Regions from separate parts of the Dactylosporangium salmoneum genome, predicted to be linked through region 3. Evidence: riboswitches for the same ligand, from Rfam matches in the RefSeq annotation. Region 3 holds a riboswitch; each other region holds the start of a gene.

Region 1 (6,420 bases), on a different contig from region 3:
CTGGCAACGCCGCGAGCGGCGTACCGCATGCAAGATCCGAAGACCCAGCTGCGTTGATCCTGGCTACGGCTGGGCGCGGGTCGCCGGGGCGCTGATCGCGGGTGTGGACCTGCTGGTGGTTTACCACCCCGCCGGTGGCGGTGCCGGAGGCGATGGCGAGCCAGCTGCAGGCGCGGGCTCGGAAGGCGGGCTGCGTGCTCATGGGCTGATGCGCCTGCCGGGTGGCGAGGTCGTCGACCGGCGCCGCGGGATCACGGCCTGAGCCCCGGGTACAGCGGTCGGCGCGCCGCCAGCGCCGCGACGCGGGCCCGCAGCTTCGCGGCAGCGTCCGCGGTGAACCCGGGCTGGAGCGCGGCGGCGACGATGTCGGCGACCTCGCGGAAATCGTCGGCGGTGAACCCGCGCGTCGCGAGGGCCGGGGTGCCGATGCGGAGGCCGGAGGTGACCATCGGCGGGCGTGGATCATTGGGCACGGCGTTGCGGTTGACGGTGATGCCGACGTCGTGCAGCCGGTCCTCGGCCTGCTGCCCGTCCAGCTCCGAGCGCCGCAGATCGACCAGCACCAGGTGGACGTCGGTGCCACCGGTGAGGACGTCCACGCCGGCGGCCACCGCGTCGGGCCGGGTGAGCCGTTCGGCGAGGATTCGGGCTCCCTCGATGGTCCTTCGTTGCCGCTCGTTGAACTCCTCACCGGCGGCGATCTTGAACGCCACGGCCTTGGCCGCGATGACATGCTCGAGCGGCCCGCCCTGCGTTCCGGGGAAGACCGCCTGGTTGAGCTTCTTGGCGATGTCCGGGTCGTCGGTGAGGATGATCCCGCCCCGCGGACCGCCGAGGGTCTTGTGGGTTGTCGAGGTGGTGACGTGCGCGTAGGGCACCGGGTTCGGGTGCAGTCCCGCAGCGACGAGGCCGGCGAAGTGCGCCATGTCAACCATGAGGAACGCGCCGACCTGGTCGGCGATGGCACGGAACCGGACGAAGTCGAGGACCCGCGGATAGGCTGACCAGCCCGCAATGATCATCTTGGGCCGGTGCTCGCGGGCCAGCCGCTCCACCTCGTCCATGTCGACGAGACCGTCGTCCCCGACGTGGTACGGCACGACACGGAACGTCCTGCCCGAGTAGTTCAACCGCATGCCGTGGGTGAGGTGACCGCCGTGCGCCAGGTCGAGGCCGAGGATCGTGTCACCGTGCCGCAGCAGCGCGAAGAACACCGCGGTGTTGGCTTGCGCGCCGGAGTGCGGCTGCACGTTGGCGAAGCGCGCCCCGAACAGTGCCGTCAGCCGCTCGATCGCCAGCGATTCCACCACGTCCACGTGTTCGCAGCCGGCGTAGTAGCGGCGGCCGGGGTAGCCCTCGGCGTACTTGTTCGTGGCGACCGATCCCTGCGCCTGCAGCACCGACAGCGGGGCGAAGTTCTCCGACGCGATCATCTCCAGGGTGCTCTCCTGGCGACGCCGCTCCGCCTCCAGTGCGGCCGCGATGTCCGGGTCGACCTGCGCCAGGTCCTGGTTGAGCAGGTTCATCACGTCAGGCACCGGTCAGCTCGCTTCGATCCGCGCGGCGTACGCTTCCGCGTCGAGCAGTTCCACGGTCTGCCGGAACCGCGCCCGGAACAGCCACCCTTCGCCGTACGGGTCCGTGTTGACCAGGCCGGGTTCTGCGGACAAGGCATCGTTGACCTGGAGCACCTCGCCGGTCACCGGGGTGTACAGCTCGCTCACGGACTTTGTCGATTCGATCTCGCCGCACGCCTGCCCCGCGGTCAGCTCGGCGCCGACCTCGGGCAGTTCGAGGTAGACGATGTCGCCGAGAGCTTCGGCGGCGAAGGCCGTGATGCCGACGGTGGCGATCTCACCGTCGACGCTGCACCACTCGTGGTCAGCGGTATAGCTCAGGTGGGCCGGAATGTTCATGGAGGTTCTCCTCAGGCTGTATTGGGTCGGCGCGGTGGGCGCGGTCAGCGGCCGCGGCGGTAGAAGGGCAGTTCGGTGACGCGAGCCGGTTCCCGCGTGCCACGGACGTCCACCGACACGGTGGTGCCCGCAGCGGCGAGCGCGGCGTCGACGTAGGCCATGGCGACGGGATGCCCGAGGGTCGGCGACGGCGCGCCGCTGGTGACCTCGCCGACTCGGTCGCCCGTCTGCGGGTCGAGGACCGCGTAGCCGGCGCGTGGTGACCGCCGCCCGTCGGGCACCAGTCCGACCAGCCGGCGGCGGACCCCGGCCGCCGCGCGGTCGGCGAGTGCGGCGCGGCCGATGAAGTCGTCGGCCTTGTCCAGCTTCACGACGCGGCCGAGCCCGGCCTCGTACGGGGTGACGTCCACGCTCAGCTCGTGCCCGTACAGCGGCATCCCGGCTTCCAGCCGCAGCGTGTCCCGGCAGGAGAGCCCGGCCGGGACCAGCCCGCGCTCGGATCCGGCAGCCAGACACGCCTGCCAGATCCGGGCCGCGTCCGCGGGCGCGGCGAAGATCTCGAACCCGTCCTCGCCGGTGTAGCCGGTCCGGGCCAGCAGTACCTCGGCCCCGGCCACGGTCGCCGCACGGATGGCGTAGTACCGCACATCGTCAAGGCCCGCGTCGGTCAGGTCGGCGAGGATGGCGGCGGCGCGCGGGCCTTGCACAGCCAGCAGCGCCCAGTCCGCGCAGCGGTCCCGGATCTGCGCCCGCAAGCCGCCCACGCGGGCGCGCAGCGCGTCGAGGACGACGCCGGTGTTGGCGGCGTTGGCGACCACGAGAAAACGGTCGTCGGTGAGCCGGTACACGATGAGGTCGTCGAGAATTCCCCCGTCCTGGCGGCAGATCATCGTGTACTTCGCCCTGCTGACCGGGATGGCGCTGACGTCACCGACGAGCGCGTGGTCGAGCACCCGTCCGGCCTGCGGCCCGACCACCTCGATCTCGCCCATGTGGCTGAGGTCGAAGAGCCCGGCAGCGGTACGGACCGCCCGGTGCTCGGCGATTTCGCTGCCGTACCGCAGCGGCATGGCCCACCCGGCGAAATCGGTCATGACTGCGCCCAGGGCGAGGTGAATCTCGTGCAACGGTGTCAGCATCGGTATGCGGGTCCTTGAGTCAGGACGCGAAGGCGTCAGGCTGCGGGCAGGAGTACGGCTGGTCGATCCCGGCCACGGGGGCCAGTACTTGTCGCCGGTCACGCCGACGAAGTACACCGCTTGGTGTCTCGAAAGCGGCTGATCGTAAGGATTCCCGCGCTGCCGGACGGCGCGGCGCTCACCGGGCCCACGCCCGCGCGGCGCTCGGGATCCGGATGCGGCAAATGTGCGGGCGGCGGCATGATCGCGGCCGGGCGATTGGAGTGCACGTCGCACGTTGCGCGCAGGTCGCCTGCGCGGATGATGGACCGGGTCGCGCGGTCCGATGAGCTCAATGCATCGGGCATGTCGGGAGGCTCCCTTGTCGAGGTCCGCTTCGATCGCGAACCAGGTGGGTGACCTCCCCGCTCTGTCATTGGACCTGAGAGCTTCGCCGCCCGATGTGGCGGCTTGCACCGTGGGTGCAGGACAACGTCCTGCTTTCCAGAGTCCGCCTCACCGAAACGGTCATCGATACCTGAGAGATTCTGGGGAGAGTTGCTCCTTCGGCGCCGCGCCCATCGTGAGGCGCGGGCTCTCCCGCTTCGGTTCAAGTGGCGTGTATGAAATTGTCGAAAAGAACCTAAAGGATCACCATGAAGGGCGTCAAGGAGCGGCCGGTACCAGCTGCCAAGTGTCCAGCCCCGCTGCTGACGCATGTCCGGCCGTTGAATCTTGATGGATATCGCCGCCGGCTGCCAGGCATCCGCCGACCGTGCTGCCTTGCGGCCTTCTGGTGCCGAGCTGACGTCAATGCTGAGCGACAGGTTAGCGTGCCGAGAGGCGGACGGATACGCATCCCGCTGCCCTGTCGGGTGCGGGTCGACCGGGGTGACAGGGTGCCGACGGCTGGACAGAACACCGTTAACTGCTCCGCGCGGTGTCCGGGTGGAGCAGTGCCAACCACGTCGTGCAGCTGTGACAGCCTGGACCAGAACAGCAGCCTGCTGCCCGCCGCCGATGATGAGCCGACGGCGGAACGCGGCTGCGGTGACGAGCGCGTCGAGCAGTGCCCGGCGCCGGCTGGCCAGGGCGGACACGCCGAGGTGGGTCAGGATGGTGTCGACTCGGCAGGCCCGGGTAGGCGTGCGGGGCAAGCCGAGTGGTGTCGGGAATCGAGGTCGCGGCGAGGGTTAGGCAGGCGGTGGCGTAGTGGCGCAAGATGCCGCTCGGGGATCCGCTGCACACACCCGAGACCCTTCGCGGAACTCGACGAACGACGTCAAGAGAACGCGCTGGGGGTTCGGAGATCTTGGCTAGCGCCTCCTGGTCGCATCCGGCACCACATGTCCGCAGCTGCCCTGTGCAACGGTGGCGTGGACGAGAGCCGGTTGCGGAGCGCGGACCAGACCCCCGGCGTCCGGGGCGCGGCGGATCTGGTCGCCGACGCATTGCGCGCTGTTTCGGTACGTGGGGCAGGTAAGCAGAGTGCGGACCGCTGCGCCGGCCTCGGCGGGGTCGTCGATGACGATGCCGGCGCCGGCGGCGGCGACCCGCTGGGCGTTCATCGGTTTGTCGGCGCCTTTGGGTGCAGCAACATGGGGATGCCGTGGCTCATGGCGGCCAGAACGGTGCCCGCGCCGCCGGCCGCTACCACCCCGGCGAGGATTTGCGCTGACCCTCGCGTTCGGGCTGCTCTGGCCACCGCCAGCGCCGGACTCATCCTCATCGTCGGCGCCGTGCAACGCCGCCGTTCCATGGTCGCCCTGGCCGTCCTGGGAGCCAATGCCCGGCAACGCGCCGGGTTCCTCTGGACCGAAGCAGGTGCCCTGGTGATCGCGGGCGTGGCCGGCGGACTCGCCATGGGTACTCTGATCGCCTTCGAACTCATCAAGGTCCTCAACGGCATCTTCGACCCGCCGCCGCCGTACCCCTTCATCCCCTGGACGTTCGTCATCACGGTCCTCGCCGCCGTCCTCGGCACCGCTGCCCTGGCAACCGCGGCCTCCGCCCGCTGGACGGGCCACGTCGACGCTTCCCGCCTGCGCGACCTGTGAGCAACCAGACATGCCGCGTGGTGCGGATCCGGACGGATCAGTCCTGGCACGCCGGTCGATCGCCGTCAGAGACAGGCCCTGGGCAGTGCCGCGGTTGCCGGTACCGTGGCGCACCTCAAGGGGTCAGCCTGGCAACGCCACGGGGCCCCGATGTCCTGGTCCCACGCCGGGATCATCTGGCCCGGGTCGCGAGCTGATGCTCCCGCAGGGGCCCGATCGTCAAGCCTCGCCGGCGGGTGGCGTGGATCAGCACGGGCAGCGCGCCGAGAGTGGCTTTCCAGCAGCCGGGGAACGCGGCGCTGTCCGAATCGTGCAGCAGGATCGTGCCGCCGCCGCGAAGGCTTGCGGTCACGGTTCTCAGCACCGAGGTGGGGGTGGCGTACCGGGTCCAGTCCCGGCCCCACGCGGTCCACAACACGGGGGTCATGCCCAGCTTGTGTGCGGTCACCAGCGCTGGCGTGGTCAAGACGCCGTACGGGGGCCGGTACCACCGTGGTGGCTGGCCACACACCTCGGCGATGAGGTTGAACCCGCGGGTCAGGTCGTCGTGTGTGGCTGCCGGCGTCCGGCGCAGCAACACCTCATGCTCGAAGCCGTGCAGACCGATCTCGTGCCCGGCGGCGAGGAGATCCTTGCCCAGGCCGGGGTTGCGGGCGAGCATGCTGCCGAGCAGGAAGAAGGTGGCCCGTACCCGGAACCGGTCGAGAAGATCCAGGAATACGGGGGTCGAGCGGCGGTCCGGGCCGTCGTCGAAGGTGAGGGCGACATGCTGCGGGGCGCCGACCCCGGACACCCCCGGCCACAGCAGTCGGCCCAGCGGGGTGATCGCGGTCAGCGCCGGCCCGGCGTACGCCGCCACCACCAGCGCGCCACCCGCAGCGGCGCACAGCGCAGCGTCCACCGTCCGGCGAGGCTCGTTCACACCGGCACCGCCGCGTCCGGCCGCGCCGCGGGCGCTGCCGTCACGCCCGCGAGCTGAGCGACACGTTCGGAGTAGCCGAGCAGGTTGGTGGCGGAGCAGTGGAAGTACCGGTTGCCGTGGTTGCGATCGGTCAGTCGTGGACAGGTCTTCTCCAGCCGCATGCCGCTGGCGTTGCGGCACCTGCACCGCTTGAAGATCACACCTGCACCCGTCATGACTCTGCCCTCCCTGCCCGCCGTTCCGGCATCCAGGATGAGCGCCATCAGCGCAGGCCACAGTCACCCGATCGAGCGACCGACGCCGATGATCCCGCCCCGATCAGCAGCTGCTCGCAGCGGACGTGACGCTGCGGACCGACGATGGCGCCAAGGTTCGCCAGGCGATGCGCGGTCACCGGCGCCGAGCGG
Region 2 (6,420 bases), on a different contig from region 3:
CTGATCATTCTGGGCGGGCACGGGATCCGGCACGTGGAGCCGTACTTCCGGGAGGCGGTGGTGCGGGCGCTGGGGGAGCGGGCCATCGCCCGGCGGATCCGGCAGGTCGACGTGGCGCTGTCGCCGCTCGGCGACGACGCGGCGGTGGTGGGCGGCGCGACGCTGGTGCTGCACTCGACGTTCTCGCCGCAGGTCTCGTCGCTGCTGGCCGGCTGAGGCCGTCGTCAGGGTCAGCCACCACAGGCCGAAGCCCAGGATCAGCACCAGCCAGATCCCGCAGCGCCAGTCCTCGACGCCGGCGGCCGCGTTGACCAGCTGGCCGACCGCGTCGCCGCCGGGCGGTGGCCATGATCGATGCATCAATCGATCGCTATCGGCTCCAGGGGGTGCGCCGCCGCGGGCTCGTCCAGCACCTGTTCGCGCAGGCCGATGCGGGCGTGCAGGCGGCGGAGCGGGCCGGGCGCCCACCAGTTCCAGCGGCCCAGCAGCGTCATCGTGGCCGGCACGAGCAGGCAGCGCACCACCGTCGCGTCGATCACCACGGCGGTGAGCAGCCCGACCCCGACCTGCTCGATCGTGCCCAGGTCGGCGGCGGCGAAGCAGCCGAACACCACGACCATCAGCAGGGCGGCCGACGTGATGATCCGGCCGGTGTGCTGCAGGCCGCGGCGCACGGCGGCGTCGGTGTCGTCGCCGCGCTCGACGTACTCCTTGATCCGCCCGAGCAGGAAGACCTCGTAGTCCATGGAGAGCCCGAACGCGAAGGCGAACACGATGACCGTCACGAACGGGTCCAGCCCGCCGACGGTGAGCGTGTGCAGGACCCCGGATCCCCAGCCGTGCTCGAACACGGCCACCATCACGCCGAACGTGGCGCCGAGGGAGACCACGTTGGCCAGAATGGCCTTCACGGGTACGACGAGCGAGCCCGTCATCGCGAACAGCAGCAGCACCATCGCCACCAGCGTGACCGTCACGGCCGCCGGCAGGTCGTCGGTGATCAGCCCGACCAGGTCGATGAGCGTGGCGGCGTCGCCGACCACCCACGACTGCACCCCGGCCGGCCGGTCGGCTCGCAGCCGGTGGACGAGGCCCTGCGCCGCGTCGTCCTGCGGCCCGCCGCGCAGCACCAGGTCGACGGTGGCCACGCCCGGCCCGGCCGGCTTGGCCGGCTGCAGGCCCGCCACCGCCGGGTCCTTGGCCCAGCGCGCCGCGTAGCCGTCCAGGCCGGCCGCGTCGGTGCGGGCCACGACGGTGACCACCGGCCGGTACGCCCGCCCGAAGCGGGCCGCCAGCTCGTCGGCGACCCGGGCCGCCTCGACGCTGCGCGGCACACCCTCCAGACGTGGCAGCTTGATCGTGGCGCCCAGCAGCGGCGAGCCGGCCGCCAGCAGCAGCGCGGCGGTGCCCACGGCGATGAGCAGCGGGCGCTTCTGCACGTGTTGTGAGAGCGCGGCGAAGAAGCCGCGATCGCTGCTGACGCTCCGTCTCGATGGGCGGATCCGCTTGTGCAGCAGGCCGATCAGCGCGCCGGTGAAGGTGAGCGCGGCCAGCATGGCCACGACGGCGATCGACACGCCGCCGGCGCCGAGCGCGCCGAGCTGGTGGACGGAGAACATCATCAGGCCGGACAGGGCGGCGGCCACGGTCAGCGCGCTGAAGAAGATCGTGCGGCCGGCGGTGGCCCAGGCGCGGCCGACCGCCTCCTCGGGTGCGAAGCCGGCGGCGACCTCCTCGCGGTAGCGGGCCACGAGCAGCAGGCCGTAGTCGATGGACAGGCCGAGGCCGAGCAGCGTCACGACGGTGACCACGTTCTGGTCCAGGTCGGTGACCCTCGAGAACACCCACAGCAGGGGCATGGCCGCGGCCACCGAGACGACCGCGGCGAGCACCGGCAGGCCGGCCGCGACCAGGCCGCCGAAGACGAAGACGAGCACGATCAGGGTGAGCGGCAGGGAGATCAGCTCGGCCCGGCCGAGGTCGCCCTTCTGGGCCGCGCGGACCTCGGCGTTGAGGGCCGGGTTGCCGCCGACCTGCGCGCCCGGGATGGCGTGCAGGCGGGTCCGCAGCTCGCCGACGGCCTTGTCCCGCTCCGGCTTCTCCAGGTTGCCCAGCGTGACGACGATGAGCAGCCCGTGGTGGTCGGTGGCGATGTAGGCGGGGGCCTGCGCGGCGGGCACCGAGTAGGGGGTGGCGACCTGGCGCACGCCGGCGACCTGCGCGAGGTCGCCGGCCGCCGCCGTGATCGTGGCGCGGACCGCGGCGGCGTCCGGGTCGACGTTGTCGACGAGGCCGATGACGGTACCGCTGGAGTCGTTGCCGCTCGCGACGGCGTCCAGCCCGTCGATGGCCTCGACGTGCTTGGGGTTGCTGGCGTCCGCGATCGCGCCGAACACCGGGCCGAACGTCAGGGCGCCGAGCGCGACGACGACGACCCAGATGCCGACGACCGTCCATCGGTGCCGGAAGCAGAACCGGCCAAGGTTGGCGACCACGGGGCGATCGTAGCTTTCGGTTTTCTGTCGTACCCCGCGGCTACGCTCGCCTCGTTGACAACTGGACAGTGATCTTTCTCAGCACTCGATGACGGTGACCGCCAGGCCCCCGCGGGCCGTCTCCTTGTATTTGACGGACATGTCGCGGCCGGTCTCGCGCATGGTCTTGACCGCCTTGTCCAGGGTGACGTGATGGGCGCCGTCGCCGTTGAGGGCCAGGCGGGCGGCGTTGATGGCCTTGACGCTGGCGATGGCGTTGCGCTCGATGCAGGGGATCTGGACCAGGCCGCCGACCGGGTCGCAGGTGAGCCCCAGATTGTGTTCCAGGCCGATCTCGGCCGCGTTCTCCACCTGGGCCGGGGTGCCGCCCAGGACCTCGCACAGGCCGGCCGCCGCCATGGCGCACGCCGAGCCCACCTCGCCCTGGCACCCGACCTCGGCGCCCGAGATCGAGGCGTTGCCCTTGATGATCAGGCCGACCGCGGCGGCGGTCAGCAGGAAGCGGACCACGCCGTCGTCGTCGGCGCCCGGGACGAAGCGCGCGTAGTAGTGCAGCACGGCGGGGATGATGCCGGCGGCGCCGTTCGTGGGGGCGGTGACGACCCGGCCGCCGGAGGCGTTCTCCTCGTTGACGGCGAGGGCGTAGAGGTTGACCCAGTCCAGGACGTGCAGCGGGTCGGCGGCGCCCCGGGTCCCGGACAGGTCCGCGTAGAGGGCCGGGGCGCGGCGGCGGACCTTGAGGCCGCCCGGGAGGACGCCGTCCGGGCGGGTGCAGCCGCGGGTGACGCACTCCTGCATGACCGACCAGATGTGCAGCAGGTCGGCCCGGATCGCCGGCTCGGGGCGCCAGGCCTGCTCGTTGGCCAGCATGACGTCGCTGATGCGCAGGCCCTCGGCGGTGGCGTGGGCGAGCAGCTCGGCGCCGGTGGTGAAGGGGAACTTCACCGGGTCCTCGGTCGGGGTGGGGGCGCCGCCGGGGCCGATGACGAACCCGCCGCCGACGGAGAAGTAGGTGCGCTCGGCCACGGGGGAGCCGTCCGCCGCCCAGGCGTGGAAGCGCATGCCGTTGGGGTGCTCCGGGAGGCTGCGGCGGCGGTGCAGGACCAGATCGGCGTCGACGTCGAAGGCTATCGCGTGGGCGCCGCCGAGCAGGTCGAGCCGGGCCGTCTCGCGGACCGCGCGGACCCGGCCCGGTGCCGCGTCGGTGTCCACTGTGGAGGGATCGGCGCCCTCCAGGCCGAGGATCACCGCGGGGGCGGAGCCGTGGCCGTGGCCCGTGGCGCCCAGCGAGCCGAAGAGCTCGGCCTTGATCCGGGCCACCCGAGGGAGCAGGCCGTCGTCCTGCAGGCGGGTGACGAAGCGCCGGGCCGCGCGCATCGGGCCGACGGTGTGGGAGGAGGACGGGCCGATGCCGACGGAGTACAGGTCGAACGCGCTGAGCGTCATCGCTGCGACCCGATCAGCGCCGCGTAGGCCTCGGCGTCGAGGAGGTCGGCCCCGCCGGTGACGCGGATGCGGAAGAGCCAGTTGGCGTACGGGTCCTCGTTGATCAGCGCCGGGTCGGCGGCGACGGCCGGGTTGACCTCCTCGACCACGCCGTCGGCGGGGGCCAGCAGGTCGCTCACGGACTTGGTGGACTCGACCTCGCCGCACGGCTCGCCGGCCCGCACTTCGCGGCCGGGCTCGGGCAGGTCGATGTAGACGATGTCGCCGAGGGCGTCGGCGGCGAAGCGGGTGATCCCGACGGTGCTGAGATCCCCGATCCATTCGTGGTCGCGGGTGTACTGCAGGTGCGATGGCACGGTCACGAGAGGCTCCCCTGGTCGATGACGGTTGGGTGCCTCCCCGCTCTGTCATCGAATGCCTGAGAGCTTCACCGGCCGGGCCCGGCCTCGGGCGAGGCGGGCGGCGGTTTGCACCGTGGGCGCGGGACGCGGCGTCCCGGCTTTTCAGAGTTGCCTGGCCGTGGCGGTACGTGGGCCTGAGAGATTCCCGGGGAGAGTTGCTCCTTCGGCGCCCCAGCGGGTGGGGACTCTCCCGCCGCGGTTCGTTCGGCGCGATGTGGAGTTGTCGCCGCGACCGTACGGCGGCGCCGCGGGGCGGGTCAAGTCCTTACGCTCGCTAGGCCCAGGGGGACGTGACCGCCCAGGTGATGTCGGGGACCAGGCTGTTGGCGTTGTCCTGGGCCGCCGTGCCGCCGGGGGTGGCCAGCCACAGCTCGGAGTTGATGTGGCGCAGGTAGGAGCCGGAGAAGTTCCAGGAGGCCAGGCGCACGCCGCCGGGGGCGGTGCGGGCGCACCAGGTGGCGTCGGCGTGCATGAGCGCGGTGCCGTCGTCGGCGCTGATCTTCACGCGGCCGTTCTGGTGGCGCAGGTAGTACGTCGGGTAGTTGCGCGACTGGAGGCTGTAGCAGCCGCCGGCCAGGCCGGGCACGACCCGCCAGGTGGCGTCCTGCTTGAGCAGCGCGTCGCTGGCCGCGGTGACCACCTCGGTATAGCCCAGGCCGTTCTGGTGGCGGGCGTAGCGGGTGGTGCAGCAGGCGGTGGTGGCGCGCAGCGAGACGTTGGTGTCGACCGGCAGCGTGGTCGCGGCGCCGTCGTCGCCGGCCGAGCCGGGCACCGACGCCAGGGCGGAGGCCCAGCGGGCGGCCATCTTGTCGTAGCCGGCCCGGGTCGGGTGCACGCCGTCGGCGAGGTCGGCGGTGCTCAGCGCGGCGTGCATGTCGACGAAGTGCACCCGGGCGCCCTTGCCCGCGACGATGCCGGGGATGGTGGCGTTGAAGGCGTTGGCGGCGCTCTCCCGGGCCGGGTCGGCCAGCGGGATGATCGAGGCGACGAAGACGTCGGCGCCTGGGGCGGCCGCCCGCACGTGGTCGATGAGGCCGGAGAGGCGCGACGGGGCGCCGGCGAGGTCGTAGTTCTGCACCACGTCGTTGGTGCCGAGGTGGATGAGCACGCTGCGCGGGGCGGTGGCGGAGACCCAGGCGGTGGCGTTGGCGTCGACCTGGTCGATGCGCCAGCCGGGGTGGCCCTCGTGGTCGTGGTCGGGCAGGTCGGCCGGGCCGTTGAACTGCGAGCCGACGAAGTCCACGGGGTGCCCGGCGGCGGCCAGGGCCCGCCACAGGTTGATCCGGTAGCCGCCGGGCACGTTGAACCCGTCGGTGATCGAGTCGCCCAGCGGCAGGATGCGCACCCCGCCGTTGGACTCGGCGTGGGCCGGGGCGGGCGTCGCGACGAGCGCCGCGGCGGTGGCGGCCGCCGCGGCGAGCAGGGCGACGAGACGACGGGCTCGCATCGCTGATGCCTCCGGGTTCGTGATCGATCGCGGTGGTTCCCGAACGTACGCGTTGATTTCGAACCTGTAAATGGTTCGATTTTGTGTGATCTTGGAATTGAAGGCATTGACACGGGTCTTGACGACCAGGCTGTGACACATCAGAGTTAACTGCCGTTACTGCTTCTGAAACACTCTCACCCCCAAGGAGCAAAGCAGTGCGACGCAGAACCCTGCTCGCGGCGTTGACGGTGGTGACCGCCGGCGCCGCCACCGTGACGCTGGCGGTCATGCCCGACGCGAGCGCCCAGTCCGGACGGCCGCCCGCCCAGGCCGTCACCGCCACCCCGGCCGCCCTCGCGGCCGCCTCCGCCGACAAGGTCGCCACCAGTGGCGCCGACGCGCTCGCCAAGGGCCCCGACGACGCCTTCGTGCGCCGCTCGGTCGTCGGCGGGTCCGGCGGCTTCCAGTACGTGACCTACGACCGCACCTACCGCGGCCTGCCGGTCGTCGGCGGCGACGCGGTCGTCGTCACCGACTCGGCCGGCCGGGTGCGCGACACCCTCGCCGCCGACCACGGGCGGGTCGCCCTGCGCGACCTGACCCCGAAGATCACCGCCGACCAGGCCGCCGCGACCGCCCGCGCCCGGCT
Region 3 (6,420 bases):
GTCGCCTTGCTCAGCCCGTCGGGGCCCATGAGCCGCAGGTACGCCCACGGGATCGGCAGGATGCCGGCCGAGCCGAACGGGGCCGCCGACACCGGGCCGACGGGCGCCTCGGCGTCCAGGAACGGGTGCGAGGGCAGGTACTTCGCCAGGTGCGCGCGCACCGCCACCGGCCCCACGCCGGGCCCGCCGCCGCCGTGCGGGATGCAGAAGGTCTTGTGCAGGTTCAGGTGTGACACGTCGGCGCCGAACTTGCCGGGCTTGGCGTAGCCGAGCAGCGCGTTGAGGTTGGCGCCGTCGACGTACACCTGCCCGCCGGCCTCGTGCACCTTCGCGCACAGGTCGGCGATGGCGGTCTCGTAGACGCCGTGCGTCGACGGGTACGTCACCATGATCGCCGCCAGCCGCTCGCGGTGCTGCTCGATCTTCTTGTCCAGGTCGGCCAGGTCGACGTTGCCGAGCTCGTCGCAGGCCACCACCGCGACCCGCATGCCGGCCATGACGGCGCTGGCCGCGTTGGTGCCGTGCGCGCTCGACGGGATGAGGCACATGTCCCGGACCGCGTCGCCGCGGGCCAGGTGGTACGCCCGGATGGCCAGCAGCCCGGCCAGCTCGCCCTGCGATCCCGCGTTGGGCTGCAGGCTGACGGCGTCGTAGCCGGTCACCTCGGCCAGCCAGCGCTCGAGGTCGCCGATCAGGCGGAGGTACCCCGAGGTCTGCGACGCCGGCGCGAACGGGTGCATGTTCGCGAACTCGGGCCAGGTGATCGGCTCCATCTCGGTGGTGGCGTTGAGCTTCATCGTGCAGGAGCCGAGCGGGATCATGCCCCGGTCGAGCGCGTAGTCCTTGTCGGAGAGCTTGCGGAGGTACCGCAGCATCGCCGTCTCCGACCGGTGGCTCGAGAACACCGGGTGGGTCAGGTACTCCGACGCCCGCCGCAGCTCGGCCGGCACCCCGCCGGTCGTGTCCAGCGCGGTCACGTCGACGTGGGCCAGCCCGAACGCGGCCAGCACGTCGCGCAGGTGGCTGTAGGTGGTGGTCTCGTCGCAGGCGATGCCGACCCGGTCGGCGTCGATGCGGCGCAGGTTCACCCCGCGCTCGGCCGCCGCCTCGACGACCTGCCCGGCCTGCCCCGGCACGACCGCGGTCACGGTGTCGAAGAACGCCTGGTGCTCGGTGCCGACCCCGCCCGCGCGCAGGCCGGCGGCGAGCCGGACGGCCATGTCGTGGGTGCGGGCGGCGATCGCGCGCAGCCCGTCCGGCCCGTGGTAGACCGCGTACATGCTCGCGGTCACGGCGAGCAGCACCTGCGCGGTGCAGATGTTGCTGGTCGCCTTCTCCCGCCGGATGTGCTGCTCGCGGGTCTGCAGCGCGAGCCGGTAGGCGGGCGCGCCGCCGGCGTCCTTGGACACGCCGACGAGCCGCCCGGGCAGGGTGCGCTCGAGGCCCTGGCGGACCGAGATGTACCCGGCGTGCGGCCCGCCGAAGCCCATCGGCACGCCGAAGCGCTGGGCGCTGCCGACGGCGACGTCGGCCCCGATCGCGCCGGGCTCGCGCAGCACGCACAGCGCCAGCAGGTCGGCCGCCACGGTGACGATCGCGCCCCGCTCGTGGGCCTGCGCGACCAGCGCCTCGTGGTCGCGGACCGCGCCCGAGGCCCCCGGGTACTGCAGGTGCAGCCCGAAGAACGCCTCCGGCAGCTCCTCCACGGCCAGGTCGAGCACGCGCACCTCGATGCCGAGCGGCTCTGCCCGGGTCTGGATCACGGCGAGGGTCTGCGGCAGCACGTCGGCGTCCACGACGTACACCTCGGACTTGACCTTCGAGGAGCGCCGGGCGAGCGTCATCGCCTCGGCCGCCGCGGTGGCCTCGTCCAGCAGCGACGCCCCGGCGACCGGCAGCCCGGTCAGGTCGGCCACGACGGTCTGGAAGTTCAGCAGCGCCTCGAGCCGGCCCTGGGAGATCTCCGGCTGGTACGGCGTGTACGCGGTGTACCACGACGGGTCCTCGAGCACGTTGCGCAGGATCACCGGCGGCGTGTGCGTGCCGTAGTACCCGAGGCCGATCATCGACACCAGCGTCCGGTTCGCCGCGGCCAGCCCGCGCAGCTCGGCCAGCACCTCGGCCTCCGAAGCGGCGGGCGGCAGCTCGAGCGCCTCGTGCCAGCGGATCGAGCCGGGGATGGCGGCGGTCATCAGGTCCTCGACCGACTCGTACCCGACGGTCTTGAGCATGCGGGCCTGCTCGTCGGCGGAAGGGCCGATGTGCCGCGCGGCGAAACTGGTCATAGCCACACTCTCTGGATGTCCGGGGACAGGGGCGTATGTGCGCTCCTCCCCCTCTGTCGCAGACTCCAGAGGTGCCAACCCGTCGCGGTCCTTCTGCCTGAGAGGTTCCGGGGAGGATTTGCCCCTTCGGCGTCGCCGTATTGCCGATGGCGATCTCTCCCGCGCGGGTATTGCCGGCTTGCCTACCCTACCTCCTGTGCAGGACTTGACCATCGTGGCGTCACACACCATTTACACAGCGATCGTCGGCTCTCGCGCCTACGGCCTGGCCGGCCCGGCGTCCGACACGGACCGCCGCGGCGTCTTCCAGGCGCCCACGCCGGAGTTCTGGCGCCTGGACAAGCCCCCGACGCACGTCGAGGGCCCGCGGCCGGAGGAGTTCTCGTGGGAGGTCGAGCGGGCCTGCACGCTCGCCCTGGCCGCCAACCCCACCGTCTGGGAGTGCCTCTCCTCGCCGCTGGTCGAGCGCCTGACCGACGCCGGCCGGGCCCTGCTGGACCTGCGTCCCGCGTTCCTGTCCCGCCGCGCCGCCCGCACCTACGGCGACTACGCCCGCGACCAGCTGGCCAAGCTCACCTCGACCCGCGCCAAGACCGGCGAGATCCGCTGGAAGCAGGCGATGCACATGGCCCGCCTGCTGCGCGCCGGCGCCCACGTCCTGCGCACCGGCGAGGTCCTGGTCGACGTCTCCACCCACCGCGACGAGCTCCTCGCCATCCGCCGGGGCGACCTGTCGTGGGACGAGTTCCAGTCCCTGGCCGCGTCGCTGTCGGCCGACCTGGAGCGCGCCGAGTCCGAGACCCGGCTCCCGGACGAGCCCGACCGCGGCGCCGTCGAGCGCTTCCTGATGGACCTCCGCTCGTCGTCGCCCGCAACGCACGCGCCGGCCCCCACGCCCGCAACGCACGCGCCGGCCCCCACGCCCGCAACGCACGCGCCGGCCCCCACGCCGGCACCGCCCCCGCTCCGGGCGGACATCCCGGCCTGGGCGGGCGAGGTCGCCGACCCCCACCCCTACCCGCTGGTGTTCGCCACGGTGAGCGGCGCCCACCTGTACGGCTTCGCCTCCGTCGACTCCGACCTGGACCTGCGCGCGTGCCACATCCTCCCGCTGGACGAGGTCGTGGGCCTGACCGTGGGCCCGGAGACGGTCCAGTCCGGCGGCGTGCGCGAGGGCATGGAACTCGACGTCGTCAGCCAGGAGCTGGCCAAGTTCGTGCGCCTGCTGCTCAAGCCCAACGGCTACGTCCTGGAGCAGCTCCTGTCTCCCCTGGTGGTGCGCACCTCTGCCCTGCACGAGGAGCTGAAGTCCCTAGCCCCCGCCTGCCTGACCCCGGAGCACGCCCGCCACTACCTGGGCTTCGCCGCCGGCCAGTGGCAGCTGTACCAGCAGACGGGTGAGCTGAAGCCAGCCCTCTACACGCTCCGGGTCCTGCACACCGGCATCCACCTGATGCGCACCGGCGAGGTGGAGGCCGACCTGCGCGTGCTCAACACCCTCCCGTACGTCCCCGCCCTGATCGAGGCCAAGAAGTCCGGCGAGCACGACCGCCTGACCCCGGACCTGGTGCCCGCCGGCACCTTGTCCGCCGACGTGGAGCGGCTGACCGCCACCCTGGAGGCCGCCCGGGACGCCTCGAAGCTCCCCCCGGCCCCCTCGGCAACGGAAGCCCTGAACGCCCTGCTGATCCGCACCCGGCTGGGCCGATAACCGTGCCCAGCACCCGCCTAGCCACACCCGGCACCCGGCCAGCTGTGCCCAGCCGCCGGATAGCCGCGCCCGGCAGCCGGGTAACGCCCTGCGACCGGGTAGCCAGACCCGGCACCAGGGTGACCATGCCCGCCACCCGGGCCCGCACCCGTCACGGAGGCTGACCATGCTCGGCGAAGTCCCCGCGATCGTCCTCATCACTGGCATCCAGGCGGCCGGCAAGTCGACGGTCGCCCAGGCCCTGGCGGAGCGCCTGCCCAGGTCCGTCCACCTCCGCGGCGACGCGTTCCGACGCATGGTGGTGAACGGCCGCGCCGACATGACCCCGCCGCCGTCGGACGAGGCCGTCGCCCAGCTCCGGCTCCGGCACCGCCTGACCGCCCAGACGGCCGACGCCTACTTCGAGTCCGGCTTCACGGTGGTCGCCCAGGACGTCATCCTCGGCCCGTATCTGCCCGAAACCATCGCCTCGATCCGCAACCGCCCCCTTCTGACCGTGGTCCTCGCCCCCTCCCCGTCCGCGGTCGCAGCCCGGGAGGCGGCGCGCGGGAAGACCGCCTACTCGACCTGGACCGTGAACGCCTTGGACACTTCCCTGCGCACCGAAACCCCGCGGATCGGCCTCTGGTTGGACACGTCGACCCAGTCCCCCCGCGAGACCGTCGACGAGATCCTCGCCCGAGCCTGGACGGAGGCCGCCGTATGACCGCCGACCACCCCTCCCGCTACGAGGCCATCGCCGCCTTCCACACCGCCCTGTTCGCCGCCGCCCCACTGGACGAAGCCACCGCCCCACCGGACGAAGCCACTGCCCCGCCGGACGAAGCCACCGCCCCACCGGACGAGGCCGCCGCCCCGCCCGAAGCGACGGTCCCGCCGACCGCCGACTCAGGCGGAGCCGGCCGCGCCTGGCGGATCGCCGGCTGGGGCAGCGCCGACCTCCAGCGCGTCCGCTTCGAGGCCCTGCTGCGCACCTCCGGCTACCGGGGCGGCTCCGTCCTGGACTGGGGCTGCGGCCCCGCCGACCTCTACTTCTTCCTGCGCGATACGAACCTCCCCCTGCAGTACACCGGCGTCGACCTGGACCCCCGAATGGTCGAGCTGGCCAGCTCCCGCGGCGCCCCCGACGTCTCGCTGCTCCCGGAGGGCCGAGCCCCCGAGGGCACCTACGACTACGTCTTCGCCAGCGGCATCTTCCAGTTCGAGGACCCGTCCGACCCCCTCTACTACCTCCAGATTTTAGAACAGGCGTACGACATTTCTTCCCGGGCCGTCGCCGCCAACTTCCTCAGCGCCGAGCGCTCCGAACACGCCAAGGCCGCCGACGAGCTCTACGCCGACCCGTCGACGCTGGCCCGCTTCGCCGCCGCGGTCACGCCGAGGTGGGTCCTGGACCACGGGTACCACCCGCAGGGCGCCGACTTCACGATCGCCCTGCTTCATGAACGGGTCACGGGCGGCAGCGGGCCGAGTTCGGGTCGATCATGAGCAGGGAGGAGTCGACCGCCTCGAAGTCGGAACCCTTCAACGACTTCAGCGAGTTCAGCTGGTCGTTGCTCCACTTGTCGTCCTGGGTCCCGGAGAAGTACCAGGGCGAGCCGTTGTCCGCCAGGATGGCGCCGTAGGTCTTCAGGGCCTGTGCGACCGCCCGGGCCTGCGGCGGGAACTTCGAGATGTCCACCGAGGACTTCAGCCGGAACCGCGCGCCCATCGGCGGCAAGGAGGCATCCGTCGAGTCGGACGCGGCGTGGCGGGCCGGCCAGACGTACGACTTGCGGGTCTTCGGGGCGGTGAAGCGGATCGCGTGGTCAATCCTGCCCGCCGCGGCCTCGTCGGCGCGGGCCAGACCGGGCAGGATGGGCAGGCCGGCGGCGTCGGCGGAGGTCCAGCCGGCCTTGCGCAGCGCGTTGCCGCGCAGGTCGTACACCGCGCCCGAGCCGGCCTTCCAGGAGCCGTCCGCGTTGGGGTGGGCGTCGAACAGCTCGTACGCCTTGCAGGCCGCGGAGTCCTGGATGATCACGTGGCGGTCGCCGCCGGCGTTGGGGCCGCCCTCGATGCGGGCGTTCTTCGGGATCGGGTACGGCCCGGGGTCACTCTCCCCCGCGTAGCCGAACGTGACCTTCACCTTGGCCTGGCCGGCCGGGACGGCGGTGACCGGGATGCCGAAGGGCGCCCCGTCGATGAGGCCGGCGCCGAAGTCCGGGTGGGCGTGGGCGGCGGCGCCGATGCCGGCCACCCAGGCCGCCGAGTCGCGGTGCACGGGCAGCTTGGAGATGTCCGCGTGCCAGACGTTGTCGGCCGGGAAGATCGTGCACGGGTCGGCGGCGGTGGGCGAGGCCGAGCCCGCCGGGGCCGCGGCCAGCCCGCCGTCGGCCGCCGGGAGCGCCGACGACTCCGCCGAAGGCGGCGTGGCCGGGGGCTTCG

What was found. A riboswitch is a leader RNA that binds a small molecule or an ion and turns the genes downstream of it on or off. The one in region 3 is predicted to bind glycine.
Region 1: it holds a riboswitch for glycine, as region 3 does, so the genes downstream of both, ABD352_RS12700 (hypothetical protein) here and gcvP (aminomethyl-transferring glycine dehydrogenase) in region 3, are expected to answer to the same signal.
Region 2: it holds a riboswitch for glycine, as region 3 does, so the genes downstream of both, gcvH (glycine cleavage system protein GcvH) here and gcvP (aminomethyl-transferring glycine dehydrogenase) in region 3, are expected to answer to the same signal.

Annotation. Positions count from the first base shown of each region.
Region 1 is NZ_BAAARV010000021.1:104,665-111,084, reverse strand. It holds gene glyA (serine hydroxymethyltransferase) at 252-1,538, opposite strand; gene gcvH (glycine cleavage system protein GcvH) at 1,542-1,916, opposite strand; gene gcvT (glycine cleavage system aminomethyltransferase GcvT) at 1,961-3,055, opposite strand; gene ABD352_RS12700 (hypothetical protein) at 3,154-3,402, opposite strand; glycine riboswitch at 3,455-3,548, opposite strand; glycine riboswitch at 3,550-3,647, opposite strand; gene ABD352_RS12695 (FtsX-like permease family protein) at 4,411-5,091, shown strand; gene ABD352_RS12690 (polysaccharide deacetylase family protein) at 5,264-6,013, opposite strand; gene ABD352_RS12685 (hypothetical protein) at 6,010-6,276, opposite strand; gene ABD352_RS12680 (hypothetical protein) at 6,276-6,420, opposite strand, start outside.
Region 2 is NZ_BAAARV010000016.1:393,728-400,147, reverse strand. It holds gene ABD352_RS09420 (ROK family transcriptional regulator) at 1-216, shown strand, start outside; gene ABD352_RS09415 (MMPL family transporter) at 360-2,495, opposite strand; gene ABD352_RS09410 (L-serine ammonia-lyase) at 2,574-3,941, opposite strand; gene gcvH (glycine cleavage system protein GcvH) at 3,938-4,303, opposite strand; glycine riboswitch at 4,336-4,454, opposite strand; glycine riboswitch at 4,455-4,545, opposite strand; gene ABD352_RS09400 (AbfB domain-containing protein) at 4,617-5,789, opposite strand; gene ABD352_RS09395 (M4 family metallopeptidase) at 5,987-6,420, shown strand, end outside.
Region 3 is NZ_BAAARV010000023.1:171,698-178,117, forward strand. It holds gene gcvP (aminomethyl-transferring glycine dehydrogenase) at 1-2,285, opposite strand, end outside; glycine riboswitch at 2,361-2,457, opposite strand; partial or broken gene ABD352_RS14610 (nucleotidyltransferase domain-containing protein) at 2,491-3,153, shown strand; gene ABD352_RS14615 (nucleotidyltransferase domain-containing protein) at 3,262-3,996, shown strand; gene ABD352_RS14620 (AAA family ATPase) at 4,163-4,702, shown strand; gene ABD352_RS14625 (class I SAM-dependent methyltransferase) at 4,699-5,484, shown strand; gene ABD352_RS14630 (YdgH/BhsA/McbA family protein) at 5,447-6,420, opposite strand, start outside.